Regions from separate parts of the Cyanobium sp. Candia 9D4 genome, predicted to be linked through region 1. Evidence: predicted binding sites of a transcription regulator. Region 1 holds the regulator's gene; the other holds the start of a gene.
The links. Region 1 encodes HrcA, which represses chaperone genes, less so after heat shock. Its sites were predicted from a motif close to TTAGCACTCNNNNNNNNNGAGTGCTAA; they were not measured.
Positions count from the first base shown of each region.

Region 1 (8,785 bases):
TCGTCTCGGGCAGGGTGGGGGGGTCGGAGAAGTCGTAGCCATCCCCGACGCGGTGCCGGGCCAGGGCCTTGTGGCCGGCGGCGGCCGTGTAGTGGCAGACGTAGGACCGGCGGGTGAGGCTGGGATCGCGCATCGGGGTGCCGCCGTGGATCAGGGCCCCGTGCCAGATCAGCACATCGCCCCGGCGGGGCAGGTAGATGCTCGGGGTCCAGCCCTGGGCGTCGATCAGGGCCTGCAGGTACGGCCCGTAACCCGCCGCCCTGCGGGGATCGCCGTCGCGGCTGGCGAGGATGCCGCCCCCGTTCCAGTCGTAGAACTGATCGGCCTCCAGCCGATGGGAGCCCTTGTAGTATACGAGCGGTCCGGCCCGATCGCTGATGTCCTCCAGGGGGATCCAGGCGGCGGCCAGGTGGCCCAGGCGGCTGTGGTGGTGCACGTAGGAGAAGTCCTGGTGGAGGGACTGCTCGCTGCTCTTCCAGAAGGTGAGCGTCTGGATCAGCCCCGGCGCCGAACCGAAGAGTTCATCGAGGAAATGGATGATGGGATCGGCGAAGGCCAGCGAGCGGGCCGCCTCGAAGTAACGGTGCAGGTCGTTGAGCTTCAGCCCCGGGCCGGCATCGCGGAGATCGGTGATGCCGAGCAGCGACAGATTGCGCAGGACCCGGGCCTCGTAGTGCTCCGCCTTGCCGTCGATGCCGATCATCCCGTGCAGCAGCGAGGTGCGGGCCAGAGCCGGCAGGGCCTCGAGGTCGCGGTCCATCCGGTCGAGGAGCTCCGGGTCCAGCACCTGCGGAAAGATCACCACCCCATCCCGCAGGAACTCGAGCACGGGGCCCGAGTAGATCCGGCCGGCCAGTTCCGGCTGCTGTCGATACAGGCGTTCCGCCAGAGGCAGGGAGGTCAGATAGTCGGCGGGAAGCATCTCTGGCGTTCGTGGGCGACTCGGTCGGCAGCCGTTCCGGTGCGGGGTTCTCCGGTGGCGTCCGGATGGCCCCTCCGCCGCTGCCGCCCCGGGTGGCGGCTCCCTAAGGTGAATTATCTCCCCTTGCGCAGCGCCGGTGACCAGCACCGCCCCAACCCGCAGCGCCGATCCTGCCGAGCTGCAGCCGTCGGTCCGCCCGGATGGCCTGGGCCGTTTCGGCCCCTTCGGCGGGCAGTACGTCCCGGAAACGCTGATGCCCGCCCTGGCGGAACTGGAGGCGGCCGCGGCCGAGGCCTGGGCCGATCCCGCCTTCACCGCCCGGCTGGATCACCTGCTGCGCACCTACGTGGGCCGGCCCACCCCCCTGTATGAGGCCGAACGGCTCACGGCCCACTACCAGCGGCCTGAGGGTGGTCCGCGCCTGTGGCTGAAGCGGGAGGACCTCAACCACACCGGCGCCCACAAGATCAACAACGCCCTGGGCCAGGCCCTGCTGGCGCTGCGGATGGGCAAGAAGCGGATCATCGCCGAAACCGGCGCCGGCCAGCATGGTGTCGCCACGGCCACGGTCTGTGCCCGTTTCGGCCTGGAGTGCGTCATCTACATGGGCGCCGAGGACATGCGCCGCCAGGCCCTGAACGTGTTCCGGATGCGGCTGCTGGGGGCCACCGTCCAGCCCGTCACCGCCGGCACCGCCACCCTCAAGGACGCCACCAGCGAAGCCATCCGCGACTGGGTCACCAACGTGGAGAGCACCCACTACATCCTCGGCTCGGTGGCCGGCCCGCACCCCTACCCGATGCTGGTGCGGGATTTCCACGCCGTGATCGGCCAGGAGGCCCGGAGCCAGTGCCTGGAGGCCTTCGGCCGGCTGCCGGATGTGCTGATCGCCTGCGTGGGCGGCGGCTCCAACGCCATGGGGCTCTTCCATCCCTTCGTCGAGGACGCCTCCGTGCGCCTGATCGGGGTCGAGGCGGCCGGCGAGGGTGTCGCCACCGGCCGCCATGCCGCCACCATCACCGAGGGCCGGGTGGGGGTGCTGCACGGTGCCATGAGCCTGCTGCTGCAGGACGACGAGGGCCAGGTGCAGGAGGCCCACTCGATCAGCGCCGGCCTCGACTACCCAGGCGTCGGTCCGGAGCACAGCTACCTGCGCCAGATCGGCCGGGCCGAGTACGCCGCCGTCACCGATGCCCAGGCCCTGGAGGCCCTGCAGCGGGTGAGCGAACTGGAGGGCATCATCCCGGCGCTGGAGACGGCCCACGCCTTCGCCTGGCTGGAGTCCCTCTGCCCCAGCCTGGCCCCCGGCACCGAAGTGGTGCTCAATCTCTCCGGCCGCGGCGACAAGGACGTCAACACGGTGGCGGAAAAGCTGGGCGACGGGCTGGCGGGGTAGGTCCTCCCTGGGGCCCTCAGAGGGGGTCGTGCTCCCAGGGGAAACGCGGCAGCTTGTTGAGCCCCTCCTGCATGTGGCGGGCCCAGACGTCCATGGTGTGCTGGATCTCGGGAGCGTCCTTCTCCAGCTTCAGGTGCCGGGTCACCTTGAAGGCATCGCGGGGCAACAGGGCGATCTCGAAGGGCGGCCCCACGGTGAGATTGGAGCGCCTTGTGACGATCTCCGACACCAGGCAGAGCCGCGCCGCATCCTCCAGGGAGAGGTCGGGGCGGCCGATGTAATCGAGGGGAGGCTTGCCGTACTTGGTTTCGCCGATCTGCAGGAAGGGCGTGTCATCGGTGGCCATGATCGCGTTCCCCTGGGGATAGATCATGTAGAGCCCGTGGGGCTGGCCCGCGATCTGGCCGCCGAGGATGAAGCTGGCCTCGCCGCTGGCACCCGCCTGGCGCAGGTTGGGATTGAACTCCTTCTGCACCATCACGTTGAGCCGCCCGATGTAGTCGGCCACCTCGAACAGGTAGCGGGCGGTGAGCATGCTCGGCCCGGCGGGGGGGTCGTCCTGGCGGGTCCACTGGGGGCTGGGGCCGGCGCCATGGTTCTCGATGTCACGGCGGATCCGGTTGAGCACCGCCTGGGTGGTGCCCAGGTTGCCGGCCGCCATGAGCACGAACAGCCGGTCGGGGGCCGGCGCCAGCACGTGCATCTTGCTGTAACTCGAGATGTAGTCCACCCCCGCGTTGGTGCGGGAGTCGGAGGCGAACACCAGGCCGCTGTGGAGCAGGAAGCCGAGGCAATAGGTCATCAGCTGAGCAGCCTCTCCAGGATCGAGGCCACCGACTGAACCGCGGCGCGGGCGGTGGCGTAGGCCATCCGCATCGGACCCACCAGGCCCACTTGGCCGCGGCCGCCGTGTCCCGTGCGGTAAGTGGCCTGCACCACCGAGCACTGGCCGAGGGCCGCGTGGGGATGCTCGGTGCCGATCCAGATCGCTTCGGTCGCGACCGGGGCCTGGGGGCCGGTGATACCCAGCAGGGCACGGGGGCCATGCTCCACCAGCTGCACCACGGGCAGCAGGCTGGAACTGTGGCGGAATTCGGGCTGGGCCAGCAGCCCGCCCAGGCCGGCGGCCACCACCGCATCGAGCTCCTCGCTGCGGATGCGGCCGTGGCTGTCGAGGGCCTGGCGCAGCAGTCCGCCGCTGCGGCGCAGCTCCGCCGGCAGCCGTTCCCAGGGGATGCGGCCGCCGCCGCCGGCCCGGAGCTGCTGATTGCTCCAGCGCTCCAGGATCGGCAGCTCCTCCTCCAGCCCGGCGCCCAGGCGCAGGTTGAGGCTGGTGCTGAAATCGGGCCCCTGGACGAGGAACACCAGCAGCCGGTCGCCGCTGGGCACGAGCCGCACCGCCTGCAGCAGGGGGCTGGGCCGCTGGGGGCGGGTGATCAGGCTGAGCAGGCCGGTGAGATCGGCCAGGCGGCGGGCCAGGTGCAGCAGCAGATCATCGAGGGCGGCCCACTGCAGGCTGATGCCGGCCAGCTCGCGCTCCAGCTGCAGGGCGGCGGCCCCCGGGGCCGGCAGCAGCTGATCGACGTAAAGGCGGTAGCCGCGCTGGCTGGGGATCCGGCCGGCGGACGTGTGGGGCTGGGTCAGCAGGCCGCGCTGCTCCAGGGCCCCCATGGCCGTCCGCACCGTGGCGGGGCTGGCCGGCAGCCCGAAACGCCGGACCAGCGTGTGGCTGCCCACGGGTTCGACGGTGTCCACGTAGTGCCGCACCGTGGCCTGGAGGACCTCCTGTTGTCGGCGCGGCAGCGTGTCCAAGGAATGGGGGGAAAAGTTGAAAAGCTAAACAGAACCTTCATCCTAGGCGCGACGGACCCGCCCTCCGCCGTGGCAGGGGGTTCAGTAACGGGGAACCCGGGGATCCACCTCCCGGCTCCAGGCGTCGATGCCCCCCTGCAGGTTCCAGACCTCGCCGTAGCCCTGCTCCTGCATCAGCCAGCAGGCGAAGTGCCAGCTGCGGATGCCGGCATGGCACAGCACCACCACCGGCTGTTGCCGGTCGAGCAGGGTCTCCAGCTCCGGGATCCATTCGCCGGAGCGGCTCAGGGGCAGATGCACCACCGGGTGGGGCAGGCGTGCCTCTTCGAGCTCCCGGTCCTCCCGCACGTCCACGATCCGGAGCGGTTCCCCCTCCGCCAGGCGCCGCTGCAGCTCCATGGCGGAGAGGCTGCGGGGGGGGGCCGGAGGGGTCGGCTCGTCCATGGCGGGCGTCGGAGGGGGGGTGGCGTCAGGATGGTCCCATCCTGCTGAGAACGCATGAAGGCCCGCCCATTCCTGGCGGTGCTGCTGGCCCTGGTGCTGGTGGTGTTCGGTCTTGGGCTCGGTGGCTGGTGGCTGGTGTGGCAGCGCAGTGCCCTGCGTCTCCAGCGGCTGCCGCTGGAGGTGCCGCGGGCGGCCCGGTTCGTGCCCCGGGACGCCCCCTTCAGCCTCCACCTGTTCACCGACGGCGAGCAGCCCCTCGACTACGCCCGGGCCGTCGCCCCGCCCCGCCAGCGACGCCAGGCGGCGGAGGCGGTCGGCCGGCTGCGCGACGGGGCCTTCGCCGCGGCCGGTCTCGACTACGGGACGGAGCTGAGCTCCTGGCTGGCGGCACCGGTGGGTCTGGCCCTGTTCGAGGCGGATGCCGGCGGCGCGGCGGGGTCGACCCGGCGGGGGGGCTGGCTGCTGGTGCTGGGCAGCCGGGACGACGGCGGCGCCCGCCGCTTTCTGCAGCGTTTCTGGCAGACCCGCAGCCTGGCGGGCACGGATCTCCAGATCAGCACCTACCGGGGCCTGGGGCTGATCAGCGGCCGGGGGGCCCTGCTGGGCCGGACGCCGATGCCCCTGGCCACGGCCCTGGTGGATGACGACCTCGTCCTGATCGCCTCGGGACGGGGGGTGCTGGAGCAGGCCCTCGACGTGTCCCAGATCGATGAGCTCAACCAGGCCGGCCAGCCCGGCTTCCAGGAGGGGCTGCGGCGGCTGGGCACCGGGGCCGCCCTGGTGCAGGCGGCCCCGGACGCCCTGGAGCGCTGGCTGGGGCTGCCGCTGCCGGCTGCCGCCGACCAGCGGCCCGGCGGTCTGCTGCTGGCCCTGCGGCCCGATGGCCGCAGCCTGCGGCTGTCGGGCCTGCTGGAGCTGCCGCCGCAGACGGCGCTGCCCCAGGTCGGTGCCGACGGCGACCTGGGGCGGGCCCTGCGGGCCGCCCTGCGCCGCCCCTCCGCCAGCCTCGCCCTGGTGCAGGACCCCGCCGCCATCGCCGCCATCCCCCTGCTGCAGCCGCTGCTCACCCGCCTGGCCGGAGGAGCCGGCGCGGCGGGGTCCCTGCCCGCCCTGGTGGTGGGGACTGACGGGGGGCCCCTGCTGGCCGCCGCCAGCGGTGAGCGCTGGCTGCTCGGCACGGCGGCCGACCGGCCGGAGGCGGCGGCCGTCGAGGCCTCCCTGGCGGCCGATGGCCTGATCGCCGCTCCCCTGGAGGTGGAGGGCCGCCCGCTGCAGGTCTGGACGCGGCTGCAGGCCGGACCCACCCGCCGTGACGGCAGGGCCGAGCAGTTGCAGGCCCCCCTGCTGGGCTGGCGCTGGCAGCGGGGCGACCAGGCCTGGTGGGGGCAGTCCCTGGGGCAGCTGGAGAGCCTCGAGGGGCCCACTGCGAAGGGCGCGGCGCGCCCCCAGGACCCGCTGGAGAACCTGGCCGCCCCCGGGGCTGCCCTGCAGTGGGCCCTCGATGGTCCGCGGGCCCGCGACCTGCTGGCCTCCTGGCAGCCGTGGCAGCGCCTTACCGCCCTGGCCGGCGGATCCCTCAGCGATCCCGTGGCGGGCCTGGCCCTGGCCCTGACCGGAGAGCCCGGGGGCCTGACCGTGGACGCGCGACTTGACTTCGGGGACGCCTGACCATGGCGTCCCTGGCCTGGGAACTGCTGCTGCTGCGCCACGGCATCGCCGAGGAGCGCAGCCCCGACCGGGTCGATGCCGAGCGGGAACTCACCGCCGCCGGTCGGGCCCGCACCCGGGCCGTGCTGGAGCGGGCCGCCGGTCTGGGGTTGCGGGCCGATCGCCTGCTCTCCAGCCCCCTGGCCCGGGCCCGGCAGACAGGGGAGATCGCCTGCGATGTCGGGCTGGCGGAGGGCCTGGAGCTGGCCCAGGCCCTGGAGCCGGGGGGTGACCCCCTGCCCCTGCTGCCGGCCTGGCTGAGCCAGGCGGAGGGGCGCCCGGGGGCGCCCTGCCGGCTGTTGCTGGTGGGCCATGAACCGGACCTGGGGCTGCTGGCGGCCCGCCTCCTGGGGGCGCCGCCCGGCGCCATCGCCCTGCGCAAGGCTGGCCTGGCCCTGCTGCGCCTGCCCCTGGTGCCGGCCGGGGCGGCCCTGGCCGGCACCGCCCGGCTGGAATGGCTGGTGCGGCCGAAGCTCTGGCTGCCCAGCCCCTGAGCCGGCAGCCGGCGCTACGGCAGACGCCCGTTCCTGCGCCTAAGTTCGTCCCATCCACAGGATTCGGCATGGCGGCGGTGAGCACCCCAGAGGCCAACGACCCTCAGGGCACCCCTCCCTCCCCATCGCCCCCGGCGCCGGCCACACCCACGTTCCGCCCCGGCCTGGAGGGGGTACCGGCCACCCAGTCGGCGGTGTGCGATATCGAAGGCCAGCGGGGCCTGCTCACCTACCGGGGCTACCCGATCGAGCAGCTGGCCAGCCACAGCAGCTTCCTCGAAACCGCCTACCTGCTGATCTGGGGGGAGCTGCCCACGATCTTCCAGCTGCGGGAGTTCGAGCAGGAGGTGCAGATGCACCGGCGGCTCAGCTTCCGCATCCGGGACATGATGAAGTGCTTCCCGGCCACGGGCCATCCGATGGATGCCCTCCAGGCCAGCGCGGCCTCCCTGGGGCTCTTCTATTCCCGCCGCGCCCTGTACGACCCCCAGTACATCGTTGATGCGGTGGTGCGGCTGATTGCCAAGATCCCCACGATGGTGGCGGCCTTCCAGCTGATCCGGAAGGGCCAGGACCCGATCCAGCCCCGGGACGACCTGGCCTACTCGGCCAACTTTCTCTACATGCTCACCGAGCGGGAGCCCGATCCCCTGGCGGCACGGATCTTCGACGCCTGCCTGATCCTGCATGCCGAGCACAGCCTCAACGCCAGCACCTTCAGCGCCCGCGTCACGGCGAGCACCCTCACCGACCCCTACGCGGTGGTGGCCTCGGCGGTGGGCACCCTGGCCGGCCCCCTGCACGGCGGTGCCAATGAGGATGTGCTCGACATGCTCGACCAGATCGGCAGCATCGACCAGGTGGAACCCTGGCTCGATCGGGCCATCGCCCAGAAGCAGAAGATCATGGGCTTCGGTCACCGCGAGTACCGGGTCAAGGATCCCCGGGCCGTGATCCTCCAGGGCCTGGCCGAGGAGCTCTTCCAGCGCTTCGGCCACGACGCCATGTACGACGTCGCCCTCAAGCTGGAGGAGGTGGCGGGCCGGCGGCTGGGGCCGAAGGGCATCTACCCGAACGTCGACTTCTACTCCGGTCTCGTCTACCGGAAGCTGGGTATTCCCCGCGACCTGTTCACCCCCATCTTCGCCATCGCCCGTACGGCAGGATGGCTGGCCCACTGGAAGGAACAACTGGGTGCCAACCGCATCTACCGTCCCTCGCAGATCTACACCGGCCCCGCGGAGCGGGGCTGGCTCCCCCTGGAAAGCCGTCCGGTTCCTGGCTGAGTCACTGGCTGACCCGTTCCCCCCTAGGTTCCCCTCCAACGGAGTTCTCTGATGCTGTCCACTGGCCTGATGGGTGCCGCCATCGCTCCCCCCGGTCTCGATCTCCAGTCGAGCTTCCTTGACCTCGCCCAGGCCATGGGTCTCACCCCCGCGGCGGCCCGCCTGCTGTGGCTGCCCCTGCCGATGGTGCTGGTGCTGGTGGGGGCGGTTGTCGGGGTGCTGGTGAGCGTCTGGCTCGAGCGCAAGATCTCGGCGGCGGTGCAGCAGCGCATCGGCCCGGAGTACGCCGGCGCCCTGGGGGTGCTTCAGCCCCTGGCCGACGGCCTCAAGCTGGTGTTCAAGGAGGACATCATCCCGGCCCGGGCCGATGCCCTGCTGTTCAGCCTCGGCCCCGTGCTGGTGGTGGTGCCCGTGATCCTCTCCTGGCTGGTGGTGCCCTTCGGGCAGAACCTGCTGATCAGCAACGTGGGGGTGGGCATCTTCCTGTGGATCGCCCTGAGCAGCATCCAGCCCATCGGCCTGCTGATGAGCGGCTATTCCAGCAACAACAAGTATTCGCTCCTGGGCGGGCTGCGGGCCGCCGCCCAGTCGATCAGCTACGAGATCCCCCTGGCCCTGGCGGTGCTGGCGGTGGTGATGATGAGCAATTCCCTCAGCACCGTCGACATCGTCGCCCAGCAGACCGGGGCCGGCATCTTCAGCTGGAACATCTGGCGCCAGCCCG
Region 1 covers NZ_JAGQCK010000002.1:678,279-687,063, forward strand. Annotated here, with positions in the region: gene KBZ08_RS07840 (phytanoyl-CoA dioxygenase family protein) at 1-922, opposite strand, end outside; gene trpB (tryptophan synthase subunit beta) at 1,059-2,318, shown strand; gene KBZ08_RS07850 (proteasome-type protease) at 2,335-3,120, opposite strand; gene KBZ08_RS07855 (heat-inducible transcriptional repressor HrcA) at 3,120-4,130, opposite strand; gene KBZ08_RS07860 (rhodanese-like domain-containing protein) at 4,212-4,574, opposite strand; gene KBZ08_RS07865 (DUF3352 domain-containing protein) at 4,629-6,242, shown strand; gene sixA (phosphohistidine phosphatase SixA) at 6,245-6,775, shown strand; gene KBZ08_RS07875 (citrate synthase) at 6,844-8,061, shown strand; gene nuoH (NADH-quinone oxidoreductase subunit NuoH) at 8,113-8,785, shown strand, end outside.

Region 2 (8,785 bases), on a different contig from region 1:
GGGGGACGACGGAGCAGGCGTCGGCTGGCGCCAGTACCCCAGCCAGTACCGCATCCAGCACCGCAGCCAGCACCGCCCCTGCCACCTCTGCTGAGGCCTCACCGGCCTCCCAATCCCCCGGCGCACCGGCCGGACCCGCCGGCTGGGCCGGCCTCTGGCGGGCCCTGAGAGCCCCCTCGGCGGGCGGCCGCCGCCGGGACCTGGCGGCAGCCCTGGGGGGGCTGAGGCACCACGACGCCTGGCTGGAACTCTGGATCGGCGGCCAGTGCCGCCGGCGGCTGGCGCTGGAGGGGGGCCGCTACCGCATCGGCCGGGATCCCCTCTGCGAGCTGCAGGCCGACGCCACGGGCGTCAGCCGGGTGCACGCCATCGTCGAGCAGGAGAGGCCCGGTGACCGGGACTATATGGGCGAGGACTTCGGCTCCGCCAATGGCCTGTTCCACCGGGATCGCCGCATCCGCACCATCCGCCTGCGGGACGGGGACCGGCTCCAGCTCGGCTCGCCGCTCAAGGGCGAGGCGCCCACCCTGGTGTACCGCCATCCCCGCAGCCCCCTGGGGCAATGGGTGCACTGGGGTGCCATCGGCGCCCTGGTGGGCTCGGGCGTCGCCCTGGGGGGCCTGCTGCTGGCCACCACCGTCGCCGGCGGCTCCTCGATCCGCTCGGTGAGCGGACCGGTGAAGGTGTTCTCCACCGACGGCCGCCAGATCGATGCGGCCGAGGGCTCCTCGACGGCCCTGCCGACCCTGGCCGACTACCCCCTGCACCTGCGCCAGGCCCTGATCGCCTCGGAGGATTCGCGCTTCGGCTGGAACAGCGGCATCGACCTGTTCGGCACCCTGCGCTCCCTGGTGCAGGGCACCGGCGGCGGCAGCGGCCTCACCCAGCAGGTGGCCCGCATGGTCTACCCGGCCGTGGGCACCGACGTGTCGGTGGCCCGCAAGCTGCGGGAGCTGTGGGTGGCCTGGCAGCTGGAGGCGGGGTTCAGCAAGAACCGCATCCTCAAGATGTACCTCGACCGGGCCTACCTGGGGCTGGGGGCGGAGGGCTTCGAGCAGGCGGCCCAGCTGTATTTCCGCAAGTCGGCCAGCGCCCTCGACGTGGCGGAATCGGCCTTCCTGGTGGGCCTGCTGCCGAGCCCCAACAGCTACAGCCCCTGCAACCGGGAGAACCCCACCTGGGGCCGCGAACGCCGCGACCTGGTGCTCGGGCGGATGCACGCCGAGGGCTACCTCTCCGACCAGGCGTTGATCGACGCCCGCCGCCGGCCGCTCAACATCGACCCCTCCGCCTGCCGCGCATCCACCTATTCCAGCTACCCCTTCTTCAGCGACTACGTGATCGGCGAGCTGGAGGGTCGGCGCTTCGCCCTCGACCTCAGCAGTCCGGAGGCTCGGGGCAACTACGCGGTGATCAGCAGCATCGATCCGCGCCTGCAGGCCATCGCCCAGAAACAGCTGAAGGCGTTCCTCGAGGGGCCGGGGGCGAGGGCCGGGCTCACCCAGGGCGCCCTGATTTCGATCGACTACGCTACCGGCGTGATCCTGGCCTACGTCGGCGGCGGCGACTACAGCCGCTCAAGCTTCGATCGGGTGCAGGCCCTGCGTCAGCCCGGATCCACCTTCAAGTTGTTCGCCTTCCTCGCGGCCCTGGAGGCCGGGGCGAAGCCCGGCGATGCCGTCTCCTGCGCCCCCCTCTCCTACGTGGCCGGCTGCCGGAGCGGGGGTGGCAGCACCAGCGTGGCGGCGGGCTTTGCCAGCTCCGAGAACGTGGTGGCCCTGCGGCTGGCCCAGCAGGCCGGCCTGAACAAGGTGGTGGCCAAGGCGCGCCAGCTCGGCATCAGCACGCCGATGGAGGAGAGCTTCTCGATGGTGCTGGGCGGCAAGGAGACCTTCCTCTACGAGCTGGCCCGGGCCTACGCCGTGGTGGCCAACGGCGGCCGCTCGGTGCCCCTGCACGGGGTGACGCGCATCTACGACCTGGGCATCTGCGGCTCGGTGCGCTCCCTGGCCAGCTGTCCGGCCGCCGGCGTCACCACGCCGATCGGCGAGAAGCCCCAGCAGCTGATCGACCCGGCGCTGGCCGCCGAGATGGATGCCCTGCTGCGGGGGGTGGTGAGCGGCGGCACCGGCCGCGCCGCCGGAGTGGTGGCCGATGCCCGCGGCAAGACCGGCACCACCGACAACGGCGTCGATGTGCTGTTCGTGGGCTACTCCCCCTCCAGCCGCATCCTCACCGGCATCTGGATGGGCAACGACGACAACCGCCCCGCCGAGGCCGCCTCCGGCGCCCTGGTGGCCGAGCTCTGGGGGCGGTACATGCGCGCCCTGGCGGGCTGAGGGAAGCCGAGCAGGCCCTCAGCCGAGCCAGCCCAGGCCCCGGCCCAGTTCCTGGGCACGGGTGACCAGCGCCCAGGCGATGCCGGCCAGGGTCCCCCAGCACCAGGGGCTGCTCAGGAGCCGGGCGAGGGGGGTGCTGGTGTCCTGGGGATCGCGGCGGGGCAGCTGCCAGCCCAGCTGCAGGGCCCCGTACACCACCAGCAGCACCCAGGCCGGAAAGTCGACCTCACCGACCGGGAAGGGATGCACCTTCCAGTGCAGCAGGCTGAGGCTGCAGGCCAGGGCGATGAGGGCGGCGATGGGCCCGGAGGCGCCGTCCCACTGCCGCAGCACCCGGGCCCGGCGGGCCACCAGCACCGCCGGCGCCGTGGTGGCCAGGGCGGTGAGCGCGAAGCGCAGCAGCAGGGAGGAGAGCGGCAGCGGCGTGCCGCCCAGCACGATCACCAGCATCCCCAGGTTGAGCAGGGCCTCGCCGTTGGCGGCGTGGATCCAGGGGGCCGTGATCCAGCACCAGGCGCGGTGGGGGTCCCCGGTGGCCTCGAGGGTCAGGGGCCAGCGGCGGCGCAGTCCCTTGAGGGGGCCCAGGGCCAGGGCCTGGATCAGGGCCAGGGCCACCACCAGCACCGGGCCGCTGCCCCAGCCCCAGGGATCGAAGAACCACGTCTCCAGCTCGCCGCCGGCCCAGAACAGCACCGGGGCCGAGGCGGCGGCCAGGGCCAGCCCCGGGCCGAGGGGGCGCAGGGCCTCCAGCCGGCCCAGGGGGAGGGGAATGGCGGCGGCCGGGGAACCGGTGCCAGCCGCAGCGGAGCCGGGCCTGGAGGGGGCCACGCCGGAGCAGGCTTCGAGCAGGTCGAGCAGTTCGGCCAGCACACCAGGCGCATAGATCCCGGCCAGATGGCTGCTGAGGGCGGCGACGGCGCTGCGCTGGGGTCCACCCTGGAGCTGCAGCACCCGCTGCAGCAGGGGCTGGGTGGCCAGGTCCCGCACGGGACCACGCAAGGCCTCCTCCGCCCCGAGGGCGTCGATCAGTCGGTTGGCCAGGGCCTGGGGGTTGTCCAGGCTGACGGAACCGGTGGCGATCCACTCCCGCAGCTGCAGACCCAGCTCCCGACCCTTGCCCATGGCCGCGGCGTCCCGGTCCGCAGGGGCGCGATCAGGCGCCCTTGCTGGCCTGGAGACGGGCGCGGGCGCGGGCCAGGGCCTGCTGGGCCTTCACCTTCTCGGGGCTGGGATCGGAGCCTTCCAGCGCCGCCGCGGCCTGCTGGGCCGCCTCGAAATCGGTCTGGGCGGCGGCGGCATTGATGCTGCTGCCCAGCTCGGCGCCGTTGACGAGCACGGTGACCTCATTGGCCACCACCTCGGCGAAGCCCCCCATCAGGGCGATCGACTGCCAGTTGGCACCCTCCCGCACCCGCAGCACGCCGCTGTCGAGGGCGGTGAGCATGGAGACGTGGCCGGTGAGGATGCCGAGCTGGCCGGTGGTGCCGGGGAGGATCACTTCGTCGGCGGTGCCGTCGAAGACGCTCTGATCGGGGGCGAGGACACGCAGGGTGAGGGTCATGGGGTTTCCCGGATCAGGACTTGGCGTCGGCGAGGATCTTGGCGGCCTTGGCCTTCACCTGATCGATGTTGCCCACCAGGTAGAAGGCGGCTTCCGGCAGGTCGTCGAGTTCACCGGCCAGGATCATGTTGAAGCCCTTGATGGTGTCTTCGAGCTTCACGTACTCACCGGACTGGCCGGTGAAGATCTCGGCCACGAAGAACGGCTGGGAGAGGAACTTCTCGATCTTGCGGGCCCGGTCCACCGTGCGGCGGTCGTCCTCGGAGAGTTCGTCCAGACCCAGGATCGCGATGATGTCCTGCAGCTCCTTGTAGCGCTGCAGGGTGGACTGCACAGCCCGGGCGGTGCGGTAGTGCTCGTCGCCCACGACGGCGGGCTGGAGCATGGTGCTGGTGGAATCGAGGGGATCGACCGCCGGGTAGATGCCCTTGGAGGCCAGGCCGCGGCTCAGCACGGTGGTGGCGTCGAGGTGGGCGAAGGTGGTGGCGGGCGCCGGGTCGGTGAGGTCGTCGGCGGGGACGTAGACGGCCTGGATCGAAGTGATCGAACCCTCCAGGGTGGAGGTGATGCGCTCCTGCAGCTCACCCACGTCGGTGCCGAGGGTGGGCTGGTAGCCCACGGCCGACGGCATGCGGCCCAGCAGGGCGCTCACCTCGGAGCCAGCCTGGACGAAGCGGAAGATGTTGTCGATGAACAGCAGCACGTCCTGCTTGTTCACGTCGCGGAAGTGCTCGGCCATCGTGAGCGCCGACAGGCCCACCCGCATGCGGGCGCCGGGGGGCTCGTTCATCTGGCCGTAGCAGAGGGCCACCTTCGACTTGGAGAGGTCGTCGGCGTTGATCACGCCCGACTCCTTGAACTCCTCGTAGAGGTCGTTGCCCTCACGGGTGCGCTCACCCACGCCACCGAACACGGAGACGCCGCCGTGCTCCTTGGCGATGTTGTTGATCAGCTCCTGGATCAGCACGGTCTTGCCGACGCCGGCGCCACCGAACAGGCCCACCTTGCCGCCCTGGCGGTAGGGGGCCAGCAGATCGATCACCTTGATGCCGGTCTCGAAGACCCGGGGCTTGGTCTCCAGCTCGGTGAGCTTGGGAGCCTGGCGGTGGATCGGAGCGGTCATGGTGCTGGTGACCGGACCCTGCTCGTCGACGGGCTCACCGAGGACGTTGAAGATGCGGCCCAGGGTGGCCTCACCCACGGGGACGGAGATGGGGGCGCCGGTGTCGAGGGCGCTCATGCCGCGCACCAGGCCGTCGGTGCTGCTCATGGCCACGGCGCGGACCCGGTGGTCGCCCAGCAGCTGCTGCACTTCGGCGGTGAGGGCCACCTGCTGGCCGGCGGAGTTGGTGCCCTCGATACGGAGGGCGTTGAAGATCTTGGGCAGCTTGCCCGCAGGAAATTCCACGTCGAGGACCGGGCCGATCACCTGGCGCACGGTGCCTTTGGTACCAGGGACGGCGGGAGCGGCAGCAGCCATAGGTAAGGAAGGAAGGAGGGGTGCCAGCGGGATCCTGCACCCGTCTGAAGCGGCGCAACCTTACCACCGCAGGGGGCCTGACGGTCTGCGGTTCGGTCACCCGCACAGCCCGGGGATGGCGTCAGAGCCGGGGTGCCGCCTAGGTTGGCAGTCGAAGGGCGCGAGTGCCAACTCGCCCCACCCCAGCGACGCTCCGGCCCCGGCCGATCCCTCGTCGCTGTCTTCGCAACCATTCTTCGCGTCATTTCATGGCTGCCGTTTCCCTCAGCGTCTCCACGGTCAAACCCCTCGGAGATCGCGTCTTCATCAAGGTGTCCGAATCGGAGGAGAAAACCGCCGGTGGCATCCTTCTGCCCGACACCGCCAAGGAAAAGCCCCAGGTGGGTGAAGTGGTCCAGATCGGCCCCGGCAAGCGCAACGACGACGGCTCCCGTCAGGCTCCTGAGGTGGGCGTCGGCGACAAGGTGCTCTACAGCAAGTACGCCGGCACCGACATCAAGCTCGGCACCGACGAGTACGTGCTTCTGTCCGAGAAGGACATCCTGGCCGTCGTCAACTGATCTGACGGCGTTTCCGTCGGCATCACCTTCAACCAAGCAATCTTTTTTCTTCCATGGCCAAGCGCATCATCTATAACGAGCAAGCCCGCCGGGCGCTCGAACGCGGCATCGACATCCTTGCCGAAGCCGTGGCCGTCACCCTCGGCCCCAAGGGCCGCAACGTGGTGCTGGAGAAGAAATTCGGCGCTCCCCAGATCATCAACGACGGCGTCACGATCGCCAAGGAGATCGAACTGGAGGACCACATCGAGAACACCGGTGTGGCCCTGATCCGTCAGGCCGCCAGCAAGACCAACGACGCCGCCGGTGACGGCACCACCACCGCCACCGTCCTGGCCCACGCCATGGTCAAGGCGGGTCTGCGCAACGTGGCCGCCGGCGCCAACGCCATCACCCTCAAGAAGGGCATCGACAAGGCCACCGAGTTCCTCGTCGGCAAGATCGAGGAGCACGCCAAGCCGATCTCCGACTCCAACGCCATCGCCCAGGTGGGCACCATCTCCGCCGGCAACGACGAAGAAGTCGGCCGCATGATCGCGGACGCCATGGACAAGGTGGGCAAGGAGGGTGTGATCTCCCTCGAGGAAGGCAAGTCGATGACCACCGAACTGGAGGTCACCGAAGGCATGCGCTTCGACAAGGGCTACATCTCGCCCTACTTCGCCACCGACACCGAGCGGATGGAAGCGGTGCTCGACGAGCCCTACATCCTGCTGACCGACAAGAAGATCGGTCTCGTCCAGGACCTGGTGCCCGTGCTCGAGCAGATCGCCCGCACCGGCAAGCCCCTGCTGATCATCGCCGAGGACATCGAGAAGGAAGCCCTCGCCACACTGGTGGTGAACCGTCTGCGTGGCGTCCTGAACGTCGCCGCCGTCAAGGCTCCCGGCTTCGGTGACCGCCGCAAGGCCATGCTCGAGGACATCGCCGTTCTCACCAACGGTCAGCTGATCACCGAGGACGCCGGCCTCAAGCTGGAGAACACCAAGCTGGAGATGCTGGGCACCGCCCGCCGCATCACCATCAACAAGGACACCACCACCATCGTCGCCGAAGGCAACGAGGCGGCGGTCAAGGCCCGCTGCGAGCAGATCCGCAAGCAGATGGACGAAACCGACTCCTCCTACGACAAGGAGAAGCTGCAGGAGCGTCTGGCCAAGCTGAGCGGCGGTGTGGCCGTGGTCAAGGTGGGTGCTGCCACCGAGACCGAGATGAAGGACAAGAAGCTGCGCCTGGAAGATGCCATCAACGCCACCAAGGCGGCCGTTGAGGAAGGCATCGTCCCCGGCGGTGGCACCACCCTGGCCCACCTGGCCCCGGCCCTCGAGGAGTGGGCGGCCGCCAACCTCTCCGGCGAGGAGCTGATCGGCGCCACCATCGTGGCCTCGTCCCTCACCGCCCCGCTCAAGCGGATCGCAGAGAACGCCGGTGTCAACGGCGCCGTCGTCGCCGAGCACGTGCGCAACAAGCCCTTCAACGAGGGCTACAACGCCGCCACCGGCGAGTACGTCGACATGCTGGCCGCCGGCATCGTCGATCCCGCCAAGGTGACCCGCTCCGGCCTGCAGAACGCCGCCTCGATCGCCGGCATGGTGCTCACCACCGAGTGCATCGTGGCCGACCTGCCCGAGAAGAAGGAAGCAGCTCCCGCCGGTGGCGGCGGCGGCATGGGCGGCGACTTCGACTACTGATCGCCCTGCGGTCAGCGTCGGATCTCCACTCCTTCGCTTTCAGTTCCAAGCGCCCCTGCGGGGGCGCTTTTTTGTGCCTTCGCGTCCATCGCAGAGCTGATCAAAATTCCAAGGAGACGAAAGATCGCCGTGAACTTGCAGCAATGACGGCGCAGATTCGCATCAGCCAAAGCCGCCAGTGAGGCCCGCTTCCACTCCAGCGACCGGCGGGTGAATGGAAGCAAGAAATGTGTGGCGGCAGCGTGATTCCTCTCCAGCTGCCTACGTTCGAAGGGAAGGACCAGACCGGCACCTGCGGCCGGGCCATCGCCATCCCGCCGCTGCTGTGATGAACGCCCTTCTCCTCTATCCCCACTTCCCGAAAACCTTCTGGTCGTTCGACCGGTTCCTGGAGATGGCCGGCGTGAAGGCCTTCATCCCGCCACTGGGGATCCTCACGGTGGCCTCCCTGCTGCCGCCGCACTGGCATCTGCGCTTCCACGACAGGAACGTGGCCGAGGAGACGGAGGACGACTGGCACTGGTGCGACCTCGTGATCGTCTCGGCGATGCTGGTGCAGCGCGAGGACTTTCACCATCTGATCCGCCTGGCGGTGGCGATGGGTAAAAAAGTGGCGGTCGGCGGGCCCTATCCCACCTCCCTGCCGGAGCATGCGCTGCAATCAGGAGCCCACTATCTGATCCTGGATGAGGGTGAAATCACCGTTCCCGCCTTCCTGGCGGCCTTCGAGCGCGGTGAACCCTGCGGGGTGTTCCGTGCCCTCGAGAAGCCGGATGTCAGCCTCAGCCCCAGGCCCCGCTACGACCTGCTGCAACGCGACGCCTATCTGATGATGGCCGTGCAGTTCTCCCGCGGCTGTCCGTTCAACTGCGAGTTCTGCGACATCATCAACCTCTACGGCCGCAAGCCGCGGACCAAGGAGAACCACCAGATCCTGGGGGAACTGCAAATCCTCTACGACCTGGGCTGGCGGGGATCCATCTTCATGGTGGATGACAACTTCATCGGCAATCAACACAACGTCAAGCGTCTGCTGAACGATCTGATTCCCTGGATGCGGGAGCATCGCTACCCCTTCAACTTCCTGACCGAAGCCTCGGTGAATCTGGCCGAGCAGCCCGAGCTGCTCGATCTGATGGCCCGGGCCGGCTTCT
Region 2 covers NZ_JAGQCK010000004.1:155,744-164,528, reverse strand. Annotated here, with positions in the region: gene KBZ08_RS11045 (transglycosylase domain-containing protein) at 1-2,339, shown strand, start outside; gene KBZ08_RS11040 (rhomboid family intramembrane serine protease) at 2,358-3,461, opposite strand; gene atpC (ATP synthase F1 subunit epsilon) at 3,493-3,900, opposite strand; gene atpD (F0F1 ATP synthase subunit beta) at 3,914-5,380, opposite strand; gene groES (co-chaperone GroES) at 5,629-5,940, shown strand; gene groL (chaperonin GroEL) at 5,994-7,631, shown strand; gene KBZ08_RS11015 (B12-binding domain-containing radical SAM protein) at 7,960-8,785, shown strand, end outside.
Region 2: the regulator HrcA is predicted to act here: its motif matches at 5,525-5,551, upstream of groES (co-chaperone GroES).